2 regions of the Streptomyces sp. NPDC044704 genome follow, and region 1 is predicted to be linked to the other one. Evidence: predicted binding sites of a transcription regulator. Region 1 holds the regulator's gene; the other holds the start of a gene.
The links. The regulator HspR, encoded in region 1, represses chaperone genes until heat shock. The targets are predictions, from matches to a motif close to TTGAGNNNNNNNNNCTCAA.

Region 1 (9,551 bases):
TGATGCGCTTGCCGATGCGTTCTTCCATCCACATGCGGGCGCCGCCGGCGCCGCAGCAGAAGCCGCGTTCCTTGTGGCGGTGCATTTCCTGCTGCCGCAGGCCGGGTACCGAGGCCATGATCTCGCGCGGGGGTGTGTAGACCTTGTTGTGGCGGCCGAGGTAGCAGGGGTCGTGGTAGGTGACGAGTCCGTCGACGGGGGTGACCGGGGTGAGGCGGCCTTCGTCGATGAGGTGCTGGAGCAGCTGGGTGTGGTGGATGACCTCGTACTCGCCGCCCAGCTGGGGGTATTCGTTGGCGATGGTGTTGAAGCAGTGCGGGCAGGTCGAGACGATCCGCTTGGCGGACTTGGGCTTCTTCGTCGCGGGGTCGTCGTCGTCCTCGCCGAAGGCCATGTTCAGCATTGCGACGTTTTCCTGGCCGAGCTGCTGGAACAGCGGTTCGTTGCCCAGGCGGCGTGGGGAGTCACCGGTGCACTTCTCGTCGCCGCCCATGATCGCGAACTTGACGCCGGCGATGTTCAGGAGTTCCGCGAAGGCCTTCGTGGTCTTCTTGGCGCGGTCTTCGAGGGCGCCGGCGCAGCCGACCCAGTACAGGTAGTCGAACTCGGAGAGGTCTTCCGCGTCCTTGCCGATGATCGGGACGTCGAAGTCGACTTCCTTGGTCCACTCGACGCGCTGCTTCTTGGCCAGGCCCCAGGGGTTGCCCTTCTTCTCCAGGTTCTTGAGCATGGTGCCCGCCTCGGAGGGGAAGGCGCTCTCGATCATGACCTGGTAGCGGCGCATGTCGACGATGTGGTCGATGTGCTCGATGTCGACGGGGCACTGTTCGACGCAGGCGCCGCAGGTGGTGCAGGACCACAGGACGTCGGGGTCGATGACGCCGTTCTCCTCGGCGGTGCCGATCAGCGGGCGTTCGGCTTCCGCCAGGGCTGCGGCGGGGACGTCCTTGAGCTGTTCGGCGGTGGCCTTCTCGTTGCCTTCCATGTCCTTGCCGCCGCCCGCGAGGAGGTAGGGGGCCTTGGCGTGGGCGTGGTCGCGCAGCGACATGATCAGGAGCTTGGGGGACAGCGGCTTGCCGGTGTTCCAGGCGGGGCACTGGGACTGGCAGCGGCCGCACTCGGTGCAGGTGGAGAAGTCGAGGATGCCCTTCCAGGAGAACTGCTCGACCTGGGACACACCGAAGGAGTCGTCCTCGCCCGGGTCCTCGAAGTCGATCTCCTTGCCCCCGCTGGTCATCGGGAGCAGCGCGCCCAGCGCGACCGCGCCGTCGGCGTTCCGCTTGAACCAGATGTTCGGGAAACCGAGGAACCGGTGCCAGGCCACACCCATGTTGGTGTTCAGCGAGACCGTGATCATCCACGTGAAGGAGGTGACGATCTTGAGCGCCGCGAAGAAGTAGGTGAGGTACTGAAGCGTGCTCAGGCTCAGCCCGTCGAGGGCCGCGATCAGCGGGTACGAGGCGAAGAAGCCCGGCTCCCAGCCGTCGACGCCGTGCTGGGCCCCCTCCAGCGCGCGCAGCGTCATGATGCAGATGCCGACGATCAGGATGACGGACTCGACGAAGTACGCCTGGCCGGTCTTGGAGCCCGTGAAGCGGGACTTGCGGCCCGCCCCGCCCGGCCGGTTCAGCTGCCGGATCACGATCAGGGTCAGGATGCCGAGCACGGTCATCAGTCCGAGGAACTCGGTGAAGATCTCGTACGGCAGCCAGTCGCCGATGATCGGGATCAGCCAGTCGGCCTGGAACAGCTGGCCGAAGGCGTTGACGATGGTCAGCAGCAGCGAGAAGAAGCCCACGGCCACGAACCAGTGCGCCACGCCGACGATGCCCCAGCGGTTCATGCGGGTGTGGCCGAGGAACTCCTTGACCAGCGTGACGGTGCGCTGCGTGGGGTCGCCGGTGCGCGTGCCCGCGGGCACGGGCTGGCCGAGGCGCACGAAGTGGTAGATCTGTGCGATGGCTCGGCCGAACAGCGCGACGGCTACCACCGTGATGACCATCGAAACGATGATCGCGGCGAGTTGCATGGAAGGGCTCCTCGGGCGGGACTTACTAAGCGGTAACTTATTGAGTCAAGGCTTGAGGTTACCCATTCCCCGCGTCGCAATGTAGGCGCGCGTGCGGTGATCTGTGTCGCTCAGGCTTGCCTCTGTCGGTAGGCCGCCCGGGGCGTCTGAGCGAGGATCGCGAGATCCATCCCCAGCCAATGGCTCTCCACATAGTGCCGGTCGAGCAGGGCCATCTCCTCCCAGGGGAGGTCGGAGCGTGCGCTGACCTGCCACAAACCGGTCATACCGGGGCGCACGAGAAGCCGCTCCGGGCGGTCCGTACCGCCTTCCGGGCGGGGGCCGACCAGGGACATCTCCCCCCGCACCACGTTCAGCAGCTGCGGCAGCCCGTCCAGCGCGCAGCGCCGGACCGCCGCGCCGACCCGGCCCGCACCCTCGGTGCGCAGCCGCCAGGTGCGGAAGGGCCGCCCGCCGAGTCCGGCGGCCGGGGTCCGTACGAGGACGCCCGCGCGGCCGGCCGCGTACAGCAGGGCGGCGGTCAGCAGCAGCGGGAGGGCCGTCACCCCCAGGAGTACCAGCGCTCCGGCGAGGTCGAGCACCCGCTTGGCGGGCGGCCTGGCGGGCAGGGTCCACCGGGCGGGGAGCGTCAGCAGCAGGGGCATGCCAGCACGGTGCCGGAAGGCCCCCGCGCCCCCGGCGCGCCGCGCGGCGCGGTTCCCCCGCTCGGCCCCCGCCCCGCGCGGGTTGCGCGTAAGGAAGGCCTAAAGGTTGAGCCCCCTCGACTCAGCTCTGTTGACGGACGGGCGAAGGTGGGGCATTCTTGAGCCTGTTCCACTCAAGTCAGCTGGAGGAATCAAAATGGCACGTGCGGTCGGCATCGACCTGGGCACCACTAACTCCGTCGTCAGCGTTCTCGAAGGCGGCGAGCCCACCGTCATCACCAACGCCGAGGGCGCCAGGACCACGCCGTCCGTCGTCGCCTTCGCCAAGAACGGCGAGGTCCTCGTCGGCGAGGTCGCCAAGCGCCAGGCGGTCACGAACGTGGACCGGACCATCCGCTCCGTCAAGCGCCACATGGGCACTGACTGGAAGATCAACCTGGATGGCAAGGACTTCAACCCGCAGCAGATGAGCGCCTTCATCCTGCAGAAGCTGAAGCGCGACGCCGAGGCCTACCTGGGTGAGAAGGTCACGGACGCGGTCATCACCGTCCCGGCCTACTTCAACGACTCCGAGCGTCAGGCGACGAAGGAGGCCGGTGAGATCGCGGGTCTGAACGTCCTGCGCATCGTCAACGAGCCGACCGCCGCCGCCCTGGCCTACGGCCTCGACAAGGACGACCAGACCATCCTCGTCTTCGACCTCGGTGGCGGCACCTTCGACGTCTCGCTCCTTGAGATCGGCGACGGCGTCGTCGAGGTGAAGGCCACCAACGGTGACAACCACCTCGGTGGTGACGACTGGGACCAGCGCGTCGTCGACTACCTGGTGAAGCAGTTCGCCAACGGTCACGGCGTCGACCTCTCCAAGGACAAGATGGCGCTCCAGCGCCTGCGCGAGGCCGCCGAGAAGGCGAAGATCGAGCTGTCCTCCTCCACGGAGACCTCGATCAACCTGCCGTACATCACGGCCTCCGCCGAGGGCCCGCTGCACCTGGACGAGAAGCTCACGCGCGCCCAGTTCCAGCAGCTCACCGCGGACCTCCTGGACCGCTGCAAGACCCCGTTCCACAACGTCATCAAGGACGCCGGCATCCAGCTGTCCGAGATCGACCACGTGGTCCTGGTCGGCGGCTCCACCCGCATGCCGGCCGTCGCCGAGCTCGTCAAGGAGCTCACCGGCGGTCAGGACGCCAACAAGGGCGTCAACCCGGACGAGGTCGTCGCCATCGGCGCGACCCTCCAGGCGGGCGTGCTCAAGGGTGAGGTCAAGGACGTCCTGCTCCTCGACGTGACCCCGCTGTCCCTCGGTATCGAAACCAAGGGCGGCATCATGACCAAGCTCATCGAGCGCAACACGACCATCCCGACCAAGCGGTCGGAGATCTTCACGACGGCCGAGGACAACCAGCCGTCGGTGCAGATCCAGGTCTACCAGGGCGAGCGCGAGATCGCGGCGTACAACAAGAAGCTCGGCATGTTCGAGCTGACCGGCCTGCCGCCGGCCCCGCGTGGCGTCCCGCAGATCGAGGTCTCCTTCGACATCGACGCGAACGGCATCATGCACGTCACGGCCAAGGACCTCGGCACGGGCAAGGAGCAGAAGATGACCGTCACCGGCGGCTCTTCGCTCGGCAAGGACGAGGTCGACCGCATGCGCCAGGAGGCGGAGCAGTACGCGGACGAGGACCTGCGCCGCAAGGAGGCGGCCGAGTCCCGCAACCAGGGCGAGCAGCTCGTCTACCAGACCGAGAAGTTCCTCGCGGACAACGCGGAGAAGGTCCCGGCCGACGTCAAGACCGAGGTCGAGACGGCCGTCACCGAGCTGAAGGACAAGCTCAAGGGTGACGACGCCGCCGAGATCCGCACCGCGACCGAGAAGCTCGCCGCGGTCAGCCAGAAGCTCGGCCAGGCCATCTACGCCGACGCCCAGGCCGCCCAGGCGGCCGGTGGCGCCGCGGGTGACGCGGGCCAGGCCAAGGCCGACGACGACGTCGTCGACGCGGAGATCGTCGACGACGAGAAGCCGAAGGGTGGCGCTGCCTGATGTCGGAGGAGACCCCGGGCTTCGACGAGAAGCCCGAAGTCCCCGCCGACGGCACGCCTGACGACGCCGCCGAGCCGAAGGCCGCCGACTCCTCCCCGGAGGGGGAGGCGGCCCCGGCCGGGGACTCCGCAGCAGCAGATGTGGCTCTGCTGGCGCAGCTGGACCAGGCCCGTACCGCGCTCTCCGAGCGCACCGCGGACCTCCAGCGGCTCCAGGCGGAGTACCAGAACTACCGTCGCCGCGTGGAGCGGGACCGGATCGCCGTCAAGGAGATCGCGGTCGCGTCCCTGCTGACGGAACTCCTCCCGACCCTGGACGACATCGGCCGGGCGCGGGAGCATGGCGAACTGGTCGGCGGCTTCAAGTCGGTGGCCGAATCGCTGGAGACCGCCGCCGCCAAGATGGGGCTGCAGCAGTTCGGCAAGGAGGGCGAGCCCTTCGACCCGACGATCCACGAGGCCCTGATGCACTCGTACGCGCCGGACGTCACCGAGACGACCTGCGTGGCGATCCTGCAGCCGGGGTACCGGATCGGCGAGCGCACGATCCGCCCCGCGCGGGTCGCGGTGGCCGAGCCCCAGCCGGGCGCGGCTCCCGCCGCCAAGTCCGAGTCCGCAGACGGCGACACGCCGTCCGACAAGGACACGGATGCCCCCGACAAGGGCTGACGTCCACCATGTAGGGAACCGAGAGGAGGGCCACCGGGGATGAGCACGAAGGACTTCGTCGAGAAGGACTACTACAAGGTCCTCGGTGTCCCGAAGGACGCGACCGAGGCCGAGATCAAGAAGGCGTACCGGAAGCTCGCGCGCGAGTTCCACCCGGACGCCAACAAGGGCGACGCCTCGGCCGAGGAGCGCTTCAAGGAGATCTCCGAGGCGAACGACATCCTCGGCGACGCCAAGAAGCGCAAGGAGTACGACGAGGCCCGCGCCCTGTTCGGCAACGGGGGCTTCCGCCCCGGTCCGGGCGGGGGCGGCGGCTCGTTCAACTTCGACCTCGGCGACCTCTTCGGAGGACAGCAGCAGGGCGGTCCGGGCGGCGGCTTCGGCGGCGGTCTGGGCGACGTCTTCGGCGGTCTGTTCAACCGCGGCACCGGCCCCGGCGCGGGAACCCGCGCCCAGCCGCGCCGCGGCCAGGACATCGAGTCCGAGGTCACGCTCTCCTTCACGGAGGCCGTGGACGGCGCGACCGTCCCCCTGCGGATGTCCTCGCAGGCCCCCTGCAAGGCCTGTTCCGGTACCGGTGACAAGAACGGCACCCCCCGGGTGTGCCCGACCTGCGTCGGTACCGGCCAGGTCTCGCGGGGCAGCGGCGGCGGCTTCTCGCTGACCGACCCCTGCGCGGACTGCAAGGGCCGCGGCCTGATCGCGGAGACCCCCTGCGACGTCTGCAAGGGCAGCGGGCGTGCCCGCAGCTCGCGGACCATGCAGGTCCGGATCCCGGCGGGCGTGTCCAACGGCCAGCGGATCCGGCTGCGCGGCAAGGGAGCTCCGGGCGAGCGCGGCGGCCCGGCGGGCGACCTCTACGTGGTCGTCCACGTCGACACCCACCCGGTGTTCGGCCGCAAGGACGACAACCTGACGGTGACGGTCCCGGTGACCTTCGCCGAGGCCGCGCTGGGCGCCGAGATCAAGGTCCCGACCCTGAACGGCCCCGCGGTCACCCTGAAGCTCCCCCCGGGCACCCCGGGCGGCCGTACGATGCGGGCCCGCGGCAAGGGCGCGGTCCGCAAGGACGGCACCCGCGGCGACCTGCTCGTCACGGTGGAGGTCACGGTCCCGGCCGAACTGTCCGACAAGGCCCGCGAGGCCCTGGAGATGTACCGCGACGCGACGGGGGCCGAAGACCCGCGCGCCGCGCTGTTCGAGTCCGTGAAGGGAGCATGAGATGGACGGCCGCCGCAGGAATCATTACCAGCTGACCGACGACACCCCGGTCTACGTGATCTCGGTGGCCGCCCAGCTCTCGGGCCTGCATCCGCAGACCCTCCGCCAGTACGACCGCCTCGGCCTGGTCTCCCCGGACCGCACGGCCGGCCGCGGCCGGCGCTATTCGGCCCGGGACATCGAGCTCCTGCGCACCGTGCAGGCGCTGTCCCAGGACGAGGGCATCAACCTCGCGGGGATCAAGCGGATCATCGAACTGGAGAACCAGGTGGCCGCGCTCCAGCAGCGCGTCGCCGAACTGTCCTCGGCCGTGGACGGGGCGGCCGCCGCCCTCCAGGCCCGCGAGGCCCAGGTGCACGCCTCGTACCGGCGCGACCTGGTCCCGTACCAGCCGCCGCAGCCGGGCAGTGCCCTGGTCGTCTGGCGGCCCAGCCCCAAGCGCCCGCTCGACTGACGGCGCCGCGCGGCACGCGACAAGCGGGAAGGCCCCGCCCGGAACGCTCCGGGCGGGGCCTTCCCGTGTCCGGCCCCGGCGGCGGGCCCGGAGGGCCCCTGACGGCCCCTCACGGGCCCCTCAGGGCTCCGGGAGCGGCGGCGGGCCCGAGGAGTCGCGCAGGATGCCCGACTGGGCGATGAGGAAGCCGAGCTGGGCGCGGCTGCCGCTGCCGAGGGCGGTGGCCAGCTTCGCGATGTGCGCGCGGCAGGTCCGTACGTTCATGCCCAGCCGGCGGGCGATCGCCTCGTCCACGTGCCCCTCGACGAGGAGTTGGGCGATGGAGCGCTGCACGCCCGAGATCCCGTCGGGCATGTGCGTGTACGTGACCTCCTGGCTCAGCGGTACGGCGCGCCGCCACAGCTGCTCGAAGACCTTGATGAGGTAGTCGACGAGCCCGGGGTGGCGCAGCTCCAGGGCCACGCGGCGGTCGTCGCTGACGGGGATGAAGGCGACGGTGCGGTCGAACACGATCAGCCGCTCGATGAGTTCTTCGAGGGTGCGGATCTCCACCTTGCCCGTGGAGATGCGGTCGACGTAGGCGAGGGTGCCCTGGCTGTGGCGCGCGGTGTGCTGGTAGAGGGTCCGGATGCTCACGCCGCGGTCGATGAGCGGGGCGTCCCGTTCCAGGGCCTCGCTGAGGGCGAAGGAGGGGCGGGCGCCGCCGGGCTGGACCGTCAGCATTTCCGTGTGACACTCGGCGGTGGCCAGGTCGAGTGCGGCGTTGATCTGGTCGAACCCCTCCAGCACCGTGATGGCGTGGGTGTTCGCGGGGTTTTGCGCACTGATGGTCAGGAACGGCTCGAATGCATCGGTGAGGTCCACGGCACTGCGCCGACGGTCCTGGATCTCCCGTTCGAGAGGATGGAGACGCTGCGCCAGGGCGACCGCCGGGGGAACCGCGCGGAGCTGGTTCGCGTCATCCGGGTCGGGTCGCAGCAGAGCGAATTCGAGCAGGCAGGGGACGTTTTCCACCTCGCTGCGAGGTACCCGGCCGGCGCTGAGCGCCGCCGCGTAAAGTCGTGCCCCCTCGTCGCACATGGACGTGACGGGGTGGGGATGTGTCGGGTTTGTGTCGTTTATGGGCAAATCTCCACCCCCCAGGGTCCTGAACATGCAAGAACATGATGCATCGTCCCTGTGGCCGTAACGTGCCTGAATGAGCCATGGTCTGACGTGCGGGGGAGAGGATTCCATCAAGTGAGGACGAAGCCGACCATGTACAAGAGAATGCTTCGCTCGGCGCTTGCCGTTGTTTTCTCCGCTGTTGCGGTTTTTGGGGCAGTCAGCGCCGTCAATGGCGATGCGGGGAGCGCTCTGGCCAGTGACAGCGGCTGGAACATCGTGCCGACGGGTCCGACGGGCAAGACGGACAGCGGTTGGAACAGCGCACCGGTGGACAGCGGTTGGAACACCGCGCCCGCCGGGCAGGCCGGAGAGCCCGACAGCGGCTGGAACACCGCACCCGTGAAGGCGCTCTGATGACCCCCGACGACCGAGACTTCCGACGCGAGATGGCCTCGGCGTACCGGTCCGGGTGGCAGTTCATCGATCTCGCCACCGCCATTCCCTACGCCGGCGATTCGTTGATGGTCACCCTGTTCGGCCAGCCGATCGTCGTCGTGCGCGAGGAGGACGAGGACGTCCGCGCCTACCGCTGCCTGCGCCGCCCCCGGGGCGCACCGCAGCCGGTCCGCTGCGAAGTGCGGTACGGCATGGTCTTCGTCAACCTCGATCAGCGCGACCACCAGCTCTTCGAACCCGACATCACCGCCGCCACCCCCCGCAGTGCCTGAAGCGATCCCCCCGTCGTTGCAGATCGCTCAGGTGCTTCCCCCACACAACGGCGCCATCGTGGACCTGACCACGATGGCGCCGTTGTGATGTCCGCGTCCAGTGGTTGAACCGGACAATCAACAGGCCGTGTTCCGGTCCCGGCCCAGGTCCCCGCGGCCCTGGCCCCGTCGTGCCGGACCTCAGGCCCGGCCCATCGCCCGGTCGAGGGTGATCTCCATGACCACCCGGTCGGGGTTGGGCGAGGGCGTCCGCCCGTAGCGCTCCGCGTAGCGCTCCACGGCCTCGGCGACCGACGCCGCGTCGGTGCGGATCACCGCCCGGCCCTCCAGGGTGGCCCAGCGCCGCCCCTCCATCTGGCACACCGCCACCCGCGCCGCGCCGTCGGGCGACGCCAGGATGTTGCGGACCTTCTTGCTGTGCCTGTTGCTGATCACCCGGGCCAGCCCCGCCACCGGGTCGTACGTCACGCCCACCGGCACCACGTGCGGGGTGCCGTCGGGGCGCGGGGTGGTCAGGGTGCAGACGTGCCGCTCCCGCCAGAAGGCGAGGTACTCGGGCGTCGGGTTGAGTACGTCATGGGACATGGGCCGAAGAGTACGCAGGAAGCGTGCACGGCTCTGCCTTGAGTGGAATAGACTCAACTTTGCAGACGCTG
Region 2 (9,551 bases), on a different contig from region 1:
CGAGGCCGGCGCGCAGCGCGGTGAGTTCCTTCTCCAGTTCCTCGCGGCCGGAGGCGAGGGCCTCGTTGCGGCCGATGAGGCGGCGGCGGTCGGCGTCGAGTCCGGCGATCCGGGTGTGGAGGGAGACCGTCTGGTCGCGCACCGCGTTGAGGTGGCGGACGACCTCGGCGAACTCGTCGTTGCGGCCGGTGAAGCGCACGGGCTCGGTCGAGCCCTCGGCGGTCGTCAGCCGTTCCGCGCCGCGGCGCAGCACGGACAGCGGCCGGGTCAGGGAGCGGGCGACGGCCGTGGAGAAGCCGACGACGAAGAGGAAGAGCACCCCGAGTCCGGCGACGACGAGTTCCAGGCGGGTGACGTCGTCGTCGCGCTGGGCGGCGAGGGCGGCGGCGCGGGTGCCGGCGAGGGTGGACTCCACCGAGCGCATGCGGTCGATGCGCGCGGTGAGGGCGGTGCCGACGGCGCCGGCGTCGACCTTGCGGTCGGCCGGGGTCAGCGTCGGCCGGTCGGTGAGCCGCTTGAGGAAGTCGTCGGCGGTCTTGACCTCGGGGCCGGTGACGGTGACGGCGAGGGTCTGCCGTACGTCGGGCCGGGCGATGCGCGCGAAGTCGTCGAGGGCGGCCTGTTCGCGGACGCGGGAGCGCTGCGAGGCGGCGGTGAGTTCGTCCGCGAGGGCCGAGTTGGGGGGCTGCTCGCCGCGGGGGACGGCCAGCGCGGCGAGCAGCAGTCCGCGGGTGGCGGAGGCCTGTTCCACGGCCTGGCCGAGGGGGGCCAGGGGGCGCGTGGTGGCCAGGGCGGCCTCCGCGCGCGGCGGGGTGAGTTCGACGAGCCGGTCTCCCGGCGCGAAGAGTTCGCCGAGGACGCCGGCGTAGGCCTGGTGGGCGGCGAGGGCGGTGCCCTTGCCGTCGACGGCCTCGGCGCGGACCGTCTGGACCTTGGCGAGGGCGCGGGCGAGTTCCTCGTCGGCTTCGGCCCGTACTTCGGCGATCTGCCGGTCGGTGCGGGCGGTGCGCTCGTCGACGGGGGCCTTGGCGGCTCCGGGCCGGCCCTTGGCCACGTATTCGACGACGGCGTCGCGCTCGTCGCCGAGGAGGTGGGTGAGGGTGAGGGTGTGCTGCGTCTGTTCCGCGAGGGTGACCAGGCGCTGTGAGTCGTTCAGTTCCCTCGTGGCGGACACGACGGCGGGTGCGCCGGCCGCGAGGACGGTGAGTCCGGCGACTGCCACACCGATGACCAGCCTGCGGCGGACGCGGACGCGCCGTCCTGCGTTGGCGGGTCCGTCGGCGCTGGCGGTGCCGTTCTTCCGAGACCGCTTCTTCTGCACCGGTGCTCGCAATCCTGTACGTGTGCTCGTGCTCGTCTACTCGTGTGGCCGAGGTAACGGCCGGTCAACAAGTAAACGCCCCCTGCCCCCTCGTACCGCCTCAGACCTTTGCAGTGTGATGGGAAGAGAGCCGCACATCGCCCACCCGGCCACTCGAAGGAGTGAACATCACGGAGGAGTGGGCGACCAACTCGGGCACCCCGTGTCAGGGGCCGCTCGTGGACGGGTGGTTGAAAGATCGAGCCGGGCTTTGGCACTATGCCCGCCCACATCCCGGCGGGGGTCCGGCGGGCGGGCCGTGCGGGGGTGCGCCACCCCACCCGGGATTGGTACGGACCTACCGGTGCGGGGAGCGGCGTACCGGGCAGAATGTCCGCATGCGCATCGACCTCGCCACGGCCCCCGGCAACCCGGAACGCCCCAACGAGGACTGGGTGTCGGCGTCGGCACCTGCGTCGGGCGGCGGCGTCCTGGTGGTGCTGGACGGGGTCACCCCGCCGCGCGGCGGGGACGGGTGCGGGCACGGCGTGCCCTGGTTCTCGGCGCGGCTCGGCGGCCGATTGACCGAACTGTCCGGATCGCGGCGGGACATGCCGCTGGACCGGATCCTGGCGCGGGCCATCGGCGACACCGCCGACGCCCACCGCGAAACCTGTGACCTTTCTCACGTGCGGACCCCGCAGGCGACGGTCGTACTGGTGCGCTGGGACGCGTCCTGGGTGGAGCACCTCGTGCTGTCGGACTCCGTGCTCCTGCTCCGCGGGGCGGACGGGCGGGTCTCGGCGGTGCTCGACGACCGCCTCGACCGGATCCCGGGCGAGGTGCTGGGCTCGGTCGCGGCGACGGACGCCCTGCGCAACACGGAGGGCGGCTTCTTCACGGCGGCCGCGGACCCGGCGGTGGCGGCCCGGGCGGTCACCGGGCGCACCCCGCGCGGGGAGGTGGTGGCGGTGGCGGCGCTCACGGACGGGGCGAGCCGGTGGACGGACACGTTCGGGGAGGGCGACTGGGCGGCCTGCCTGGACGTGCTGCGCAAGGAGGGCGCCGAGGGGCTGATCGGGCGGGTCCGGGCGATCGAGTCGGATCCGCTGCGCCCGTCGGCCCGCCACAAGCGGCACGACGACGCCTCGGCGGTCTACGCGGAGCTGTAGGGGGTGCCGGCCGGGTCGGACCCGCCCCGCCGGGCCGGCCCGCACGCTCGCCGGCTCACTCCTCGCCGGAGTTCAGCTGGTGCAGGAGCCTGGCGAGTTCGGCCACCTCGCCCCGGTCCCAGTCGGCGAGCTTGCGCATGTACTGCTCGCGGCGGGCCCCGCGGACGCGCAGGAACCGCTCCCGGCCCTCCTCCGTGAGCCCGACGAGGAAGGCGCGGCCGTCGGCGGGGTCCGGCTCCCGGGCGACCAGGCCCAGCACCTCCAGGGCCCTCAGCTGCCGGCTCATGGTGGCCTTGCCGACGCCGAAGTAGGCGGCGAGCTCGGTGGCCCGCTGCCGGCCCGCCGCCTCCAGCCGGACGAGGAGCCCGTACGCGGCGGGCTCCAGCTCGGGGTGGAGGGCGCGGGCCATCTCCCCGGAGGAGGCCCGGGCACGCCGGAGGAAGACGGACAGCTCCCGCTCCAGGGCGAGGAACTCCTGGTCTTCACTTCCGTGCACGTCCGCTCCCATCGGTGGTGTGTGGCACCTCTGTACGAGGCCACCTCTCAGGGGGCCCAGTATTTCGCAGCGGGCGCGGCGGGGGCCCGGGGCCCCGCCGAAGCGGGTTCCCGGGCCCCCGGGCGGAGTCGTGGCCGGTCAGGCGGCCTTGGTGAAGGAGACCTCCGCCCCGGCGAGGGCCAGTTCCAGGACCTGGCGCACGTCCGTCACCGGGTGCACCTCCAGCCCCTCCAGCACCTCGGCCGGGACGTCGTCCAGGTCGGCCTCGTTCCGCTTGGGGATGATCACCGTGGTGAGTCCGGCCCGGTGCGCGGCGAGGAGCTTCTGCTTGACCCCGCCGATGGGCAGGACCCGTCCGGTCAGGGAGACCTCGCCGGTCATGGCCACGTCGGTGCGGACCTGGCGCCCGGAGAGCAGTGAGGCGAGGGCCGTCGTCATGGTGATGCCGGCGCTGGGGCCGTCCTTGGGAACCGCGCCCGCCGGGAAGTGGATGTGGACGCCCCGGTCCTTGAGGTCGGCGACGGGGAGTTCCAGTTCCGCTCCGTGCGAGCGCAGGAAGCTGAGGGCGATCTGCGCCGATTCCTTCATGACGTCGCCGAGCTGGCCCGTGAGGGTGAGTCCGGCGGCCCCGGTCTCGGGGTCGGCGAGCGAGGCCTCCACGAACAGCACGTCCCCGCCGGCTCCGGTCACGGCCAGGCCGGTGGCCACGCCGGGCACGGCGGTGCGCCGCTCGGCCGGGTCCTGTGCGGACTCCGGGACGTGGTGCGGCCTGCCGATGAACGTCCGCAGGTCGTCGGGGCCGATGGTCAGCGGCAGTTCCCGCTCCCCCAGTTCGTGCTGGGCGGCCACCTTGCGCAGCAGCCGGGCGAGGGACCGCTCCAGGGTGCGCACGCCCGCCTCGCGGGTGTACTCGCCCGCGAGCTTGCGCAGGGCCTCTTCTTCCAGGACGACCTCGTCGGCGCCGAGGCCGGTCCGCTCCAGCTGGCGGGGCAGGAGGTGGTCACGGGCGATGACGACCTTCTCGTCCTCGGTGTAGCCGTCGAGGCGGACCAGTTCCATCCGGTCGGCCAGGGCCTCGGGGATGGCTTCCAGGACGTTGGCGGTGGCCAGGAAGACCACGTCGCTGAGGTCCAGTTCGACCTCCAGGTAGTGGTCCCGGAAGGTGTGGTTCTGCGCCGGGTCGAGGACTTCCAGGAGGGCGGCGGCCGGGTCCCCGCGGAAGTCGGAGCCGACCTTGTCGATCTCGTCGAGGAGGACGACCGGGTTCATGGACCCCGCCTCCTTGATGGCGCGGACGATCCGGCCGGGCAGCGCGCCGACGTAGGTGCGGCGGTGGCCGCGCACCTCGGCCTCGTCCCGGACGCCGCCGAGCGCGACGCGGACGAACTTGCGGCCCATGGCGTGCGCGACGCTCTCGCCGAGCGAGGTCTTGCCGACGCCCGGAGGGCCCACGAGGGCCAGTACGGCGCCGCCGCGGCGGCCGCCGATGACGCCGAGGCCGCGTTCGCCGCGGCGCTTGCGCACGGCCAGGTACTCCGTGATGCGGTCCTTCACGTCGCTCAGCCCGGCGTGCTCGGCGTCGAGGACCGCCCGGGCGCCCTGGATGTCGTACTCGTCCTCGGTGCGCTCGTTCCAGGGCAGTTCGAGGACCGTGTCCAGCCAGGTACGGATCCAGGAGCCCTCCGGGCTCTGGTCGCTGGCCCGTTCGAGCTTCTCGACCTCCTTCAGGGCGGCTTCGCGCACCTTCTCCGGCAGGTCGGCGGCCTCGACGCGGGCCCGGTAGTCGTCGGACTCCTCGCCGTCCTTCTCTCCGTTCAGCTCGCGCAGTTCCTTGCGGACGGCCTCCAGCTGGCGCCTGAGGAGGAACTCGCGCTGCTGCTTGTCGACCCCGTCCTGGACGTCCTTGGCGATGGACTCGGCGACGTCCTGCTCGGCGAGGTGGTCGCTGAGGAGGCGGACGGCGAGGCGGAGCCGGGCGACGGGGTCGGCCGTCTCCAGCAGCTCCACCTTCTGGGCGACGGTCAGGAAGGGGGAGTAGCCGGAGTTGTCGGCGAGCGCGGAGACGCCCTCGATCTGCTGCACCCGGTCCACGACCTGCCAGGCGCCGCGCCTCTTGAGCCAGCTGGTGGCCAGCGCCTTGTACTCGGTGACGAGCTCGGCGACGGCACCGGGCAGCGGGTCGGGCACGTGCTCGTCCACGGTCTCGCCCTCCACCCACAGGGCGGCGCCGGGGCCGGTGGTCCCGGCCCCGATGCGGACACGGCCGCGGCCGCGGATCAGGGCGCCGGGGTCCCCGTCGGAGAGCCGGCCGACCTGTTCGACGGTCCCGAGCACGCCGGTGCCCGCGTACGTCCCGTCGATCCTCGGCACGAGCAGCACGCGGGGCTTCCCGCTGCCCGCCGCCGCCTGCGCGGCCTCGACGGCGGCGCGTACCTCGGCGTCGGACAGGTCCAGCGGAACGACCATCCCCGGCAGCACGACCTCGTCGTCCAGCGGCAGCACGGGCAGGGTGAGCGATACGGACGTCGAAGCCATGATCTTCCCTCCGGCAGTGAACTTGAGCTATGCCGACTCAATGCACGTGAGTCCCCTGTTGTTCCCCAACGCCCGTTCGCCGGGGGCGAACGGGCGGCGGACGGGTGGCGGACGGGCGCAGGGCGGAGGCAGGGGCCGTCAGGAGAGGGCGGCCTCGATGTCGCCCGAGGTCGTTTCGAGGCGCAGCCGGGAGGGCGCGTCGGGGGTGAGGGGGAGGGTGATGTCGCGGTCACCGGAGCGGGTCGCCGCGTCCAGTCGGTACGGGGCCCGCAGGACCAGCAGGGTGAGGTCGCCCGAGGTGGTGACGGCGCTGACCGAGGCCGGGGCCGTCACGAAGGCCAGGCGGGCGTCGCCCGAGTCGGAGCGGACGTCGGCCTCCGGGCCGGACAGCGCCTCGGCAGTGATCGTGCCGGAGGAGGTACGGATCTTCAGCGGGCCGGCGATCCGCCGGGCCCGCACGTCCCCGGAGTCCGAGGTCAGCTCGGCGGCCGCGACCCCCGTGACCTCGATGCGGCCGCTGGAGTTGCCGACGGTGACCTTCGCGGAGGCGGGGACCTCCAGGCGGTAGTCGGTGTAGCAGCTGTCCGCGCAGCCGGCGGTGAAGGTGAGGACGCCGCCGGACACCCGCTGGGTGGGGGTGGGCGCGGTGTCACCGCGGAAGTGCACGGTCCGGTGGATCGTGACCCCGGGGCCGGTGCCCGGGGTCACCTCGACGGAGCCGTGCCGTCCGTCCGCGATCTCGACCGCCGTGACGGCCTCGGTCACGGTGGCGTCGGCGGTGGCGGTCTTCATCCGCGTCACCGTCCCGTCGACGGCGCAGCCCGCGAGGAGCAGGAGGACGGCGGCCGCGGTGGCGCCAACCGTCTTACGGGCGAGCAGGGCTGAGGTCGTGTCGGATGCCATGTCGCCAGTCTGGTGAGCCCGGCCCCGCCCCGCGCTGGGGCCGGTACCCGAGCCCGGGGTGGGGTTATCCCCCGGGGGCACGCCCGGGCCGGCCGGTCAGTCCGCGGCCGGGCCGGTCTCCACCGGGCGGCGGGCGGCGGGGTCGCCCCATTCGCTCCACGAGCCGTCGTACACCGCCAGGTCCCGGTACCCGGCCAGGGTGGCGCCGAGGGCGAGCACGCACGCGGTGACCCCGGAACCGCAGCTGAAGTAGAGCCGCTCCCGGCCCCGGGTCAGCGGTGCGAAGGCCGCGCGGAGTTCGTCCGCCGGGCGCATCAGACCGTCGGGGCCCCGGAGGTCCCCGAAGGGCAGGTTCACCGCGCCCGGCATGTGGCCGCCGCGCAGGCCCGGGCGCGGCTCCGGAGCGGTGCCGGCGAAGCGTTCCCGGGTCCGGGCGTCGAGTACGGCGGCGGCCGGGTCGGCCAGGGCCGCCGAGACGGTGTCGGCGTCGACCAGCAGTCCGGGGCGCGGCCGGGCGGTGAAGGAGCCGTACGGGCCTCCGTAGGCGGGGGCGGCCTCCTCGACGGGCAGGCCGGCGGCGGTCCAGGCGGGCAGGCCGCCGTCCAGGACGGCCACCCGGTCGAAGCCCGTCGCGCGGAGCATCCACCAGGCGCGGGCGCTGGAGTAGGTCCCGGCGGCGTCGTAGACGACCACGGTGTCCGTGTCGTCGACGCCGAGGGCGCGCATCGCCCCGGCGAACTCCTCGGCGCCGGGCATGGTGTGCGGGGCGGTGGCGGTGTGGTCGGACAGGGCTCCGTCGAGGTCGAAGGGCCGGGCTCCCGGAATGCGGCGCTCCGCCCCCCGGTGCGCCCCGACGGAGGCGTCGAACACCACCAGCCCGGGCGTCCCGAGCCGCTCGGCGACCCACCCCGCCCCGACGAGCGGCCCGGGCGGCCGCGGCCCGACGGGGGCGGCCGACCCTGCGGCGGGCCCGGGCGGGGGGTCGAGCGGCGCGGTCATGAGCGGCTCCAGGGGGTCGGCGGGGCGGCCGGGTCGCGGCGCGGCGCCCGCTGCGTGGTGTGGCGTGGTCCGGTCATCCTCGCGCACGCAACGGCCGCCCGGGCGGCGGGGTTTCAGCCGCAGCCGCCCGGCCGGGCGTAGAGCGCGACGCGGGCCCCGCGGAGCGGGGTCACCGAGCACAGTTCGAAGGAGGCGGCCAGGGTCTCGCGCTTCGCCGCCTCGTGCGGGTACGGGTCCAGGGGCTGCCCGGCCGGGTCCAGCAGGGCGATGACCCGCGGGGAGGCGGCCAGCGCCGCCCGGACGGCGTCCGCGGTGCGCTCGGTGCCCTGGAGGCTGCGCGAAGCCGCCGGGGAACGGTCCAGGGCGACGTCGCGCAGGCCCCCGTACACCTCGGGCGAGGACAGCAGCCACTCCCGCCGCCGGGCGGGCATGAACAGCACGGCGTCCCCGGGCCGGGCCCGCTCCCGGACGGTGGCGGCCACCGCGAGCACGTCGTCCTTGCGGCTGTCCGGGGTCCGCAGCCACGCCGACCAGGTCCCGAACGGCACGAGCAGCGCGGCCACCAGCAGCCACGGCCACGGGCCCCGCGCCCGCGCGAGCCGCGCCCCGGCGAGCAGGGCGAGCCCGGTGAGGGAGTAGAGGACGTACCGGTCGACGTACCAGGGGTGGACGAGCGAGACGGCGATCAGCAGCCCGGGCGGCAGCAGGGCGAGCGGCACGGCGACCCGTACCAGGTCCCGCTCGCCGGCCGGCGGCCGCCGCGCGAGCAGCAGCACCGCGGCCGCCACCACCCCGTAGGCCGCCCAGTCCTGCCAGGAGGGCCGTCCGAGCCAGCCCAGTTGCTGCCGCGCCTGCCCGGCGCTCACCGCCGCGAGCGGCAGCAGCCCGGCCACGACCGCCGCGGCGCTCCACCGCCAGCCGCGCGAGCGCCACGCGGTGGGGGCGTGCGCGAGCAGGGCCAGTACGGCGAACTCGTGCAGCCAGCAGCCCAGCAGCAGCACCGGCGCGTACGCCGCCCACCGCCCCCGCAGCATCAGGTACGTCGCCCAGACCACGGCGGCCGCGACCAGTGCGTACGAACGTCCCTCCTGGGCGTACGCCTGTACGGGCGGCAGTACGGCGTAGGCGGTGCCGGCCCACAGCGCGGCCCGCTCCCCCGCCAGCCGGTGCGCCACCGCGGCCACTCCGGCCGCCGCGAGGGCCGTCGCGGCGACGGAGGGGAGCCGCAGTGCCCACAGGCCGCCGTCCCACAGGCCGAACACCCCGTGCATCAGCAGGTAGTAGAGGCCGTGCACGGCGTCGACCTGGCCGAGGAGTTCCCACAGCCCGGCCGGGGGACGGTGGGCGACCTGCCAGGTGACGGATTCGTCGCGCCACATGCTGCCGCCGCCGGGACCCCGTTCCAGGCCCCACGCACCGAGGAGCAGGGCCACGGCCGCGGGGACGACGCGCCAGGGGGCGATGCGGCGGATGACGGCCTCCGGATGCTTTCCGACGGGGGGCGGGGGACTCCATACTCGGGGTTCGGCCCGAACCCCGCGGAGGTGGGTGTGCGAACGTTCCGTGCGACGGCGACGGCGAGGGCTAGGGCGAGGGCGAGGGCGGCGAGCGCGGCGGTGACGGCCGCGGCGGCCGTGGCGGCCGGTGCGGTGGTCCTGGCCGGGTGCGGCTCCGGCGGCGGGCGGCCGCCCGACGGCGCCGGCCCCGCGCCGGGCCCGGGCGTCCCGGCGGCCACGGCGACGCCCTCCCCCGGACCGGCTTCCCCGACCGGACCGGCCCGGACCCCTCCCCCCGGCATGCCCACGCCCCCGGCGGACGACGAGACCCTCGTCCGGGTGTCGCGCACCGGCGGCTACGCGGGCCGCACCCACACCCTGATCGTCAAGGGCGACGGCTCCTGGACCCGGCTGGACGGCGGGGCCCGCCCCGAGGGCTCCGGGAAGCTGCCGGCGGAGGGGCTGGAGGCGCTGCGCACCGCGCTCCGCGAGGCCGGACTGCCCCGCCTGCCCCGGGTCACGATGTCCGACCGGCCCGTTTTCGACGGTTTCGTGTACTCCTTCACGCACGACGGCACCGAGGTGGCCTGCGACCAGTCCTCGCTGACTCCGGGCCTGACGGGGGTCCTGGACGCCCTCCCCCGCTTCGA

Region 2: a site for HspR is predicted at 5,526-5,544, ahead of lon (endopeptidase La). Genes of this name have one in related genera too.

The regions. Positions count from the first base shown of each region.
Region 1 covers NZ_JBWKGY010000005.1:402,863-412,413, forward strand. Annotated here, with positions in the region: partial or broken gene AC07B0_RS15740 ((Fe-S)-binding protein) at 1-2,029, opposite strand, end outside; gene AC07B0_RS15745 (sugar transferase) at 2,140-2,673, opposite strand; gene dnaK (molecular chaperone DnaK) at 2,870-4,717, shown strand; gene grpE (nucleotide exchange factor GrpE) at 4,717-5,385, shown strand; gene dnaJ (molecular chaperone DnaJ) at 5,425-6,606, shown strand; gene AC07B0_RS15765 (heat shock protein transcriptional repressor HspR) at 6,608-7,060, shown strand; gene AC07B0_RS15770 (helix-turn-helix transcriptional regulator) at 7,181-8,215, opposite strand; gene AC07B0_RS15775 (hypothetical protein) at 8,300-8,581, shown strand; gene AC07B0_RS15780 (Rieske (2Fe-2S) protein) at 8,581-8,895, shown strand; gene AC07B0_RS15785 (pyridoxamine 5'-phosphate oxidase family protein) at 9,076-9,480, opposite strand.
Region 2 covers NZ_JBWKGY010000003.1:14,469-24,019, forward strand. Annotated here, with positions in the region: gene AC07B0_RS07565 (sensor histidine kinase) at 1-1,321, opposite strand, end outside; gene AC07B0_RS07570 (protein phosphatase 2C domain-containing protein) at 1,699-2,472, shown strand; gene AC07B0_RS07575 (MarR family winged helix-turn-helix transcriptional regulator) at 2,528-2,980, opposite strand; gene lon (endopeptidase La) at 3,107-5,503, opposite strand; gene AC07B0_RS07585 (DUF4097 family beta strand repeat-containing protein) at 5,642-6,406, opposite strand; gene AC07B0_RS07590 (sulfurtransferase) at 6,503-7,405, opposite strand; gene AC07B0_RS07595 (glycosyltransferase family 39 protein) at 7,519-8,838, opposite strand; gene AC07B0_RS07600 (hypothetical protein) at 9,202-9,551, shown strand, end outside.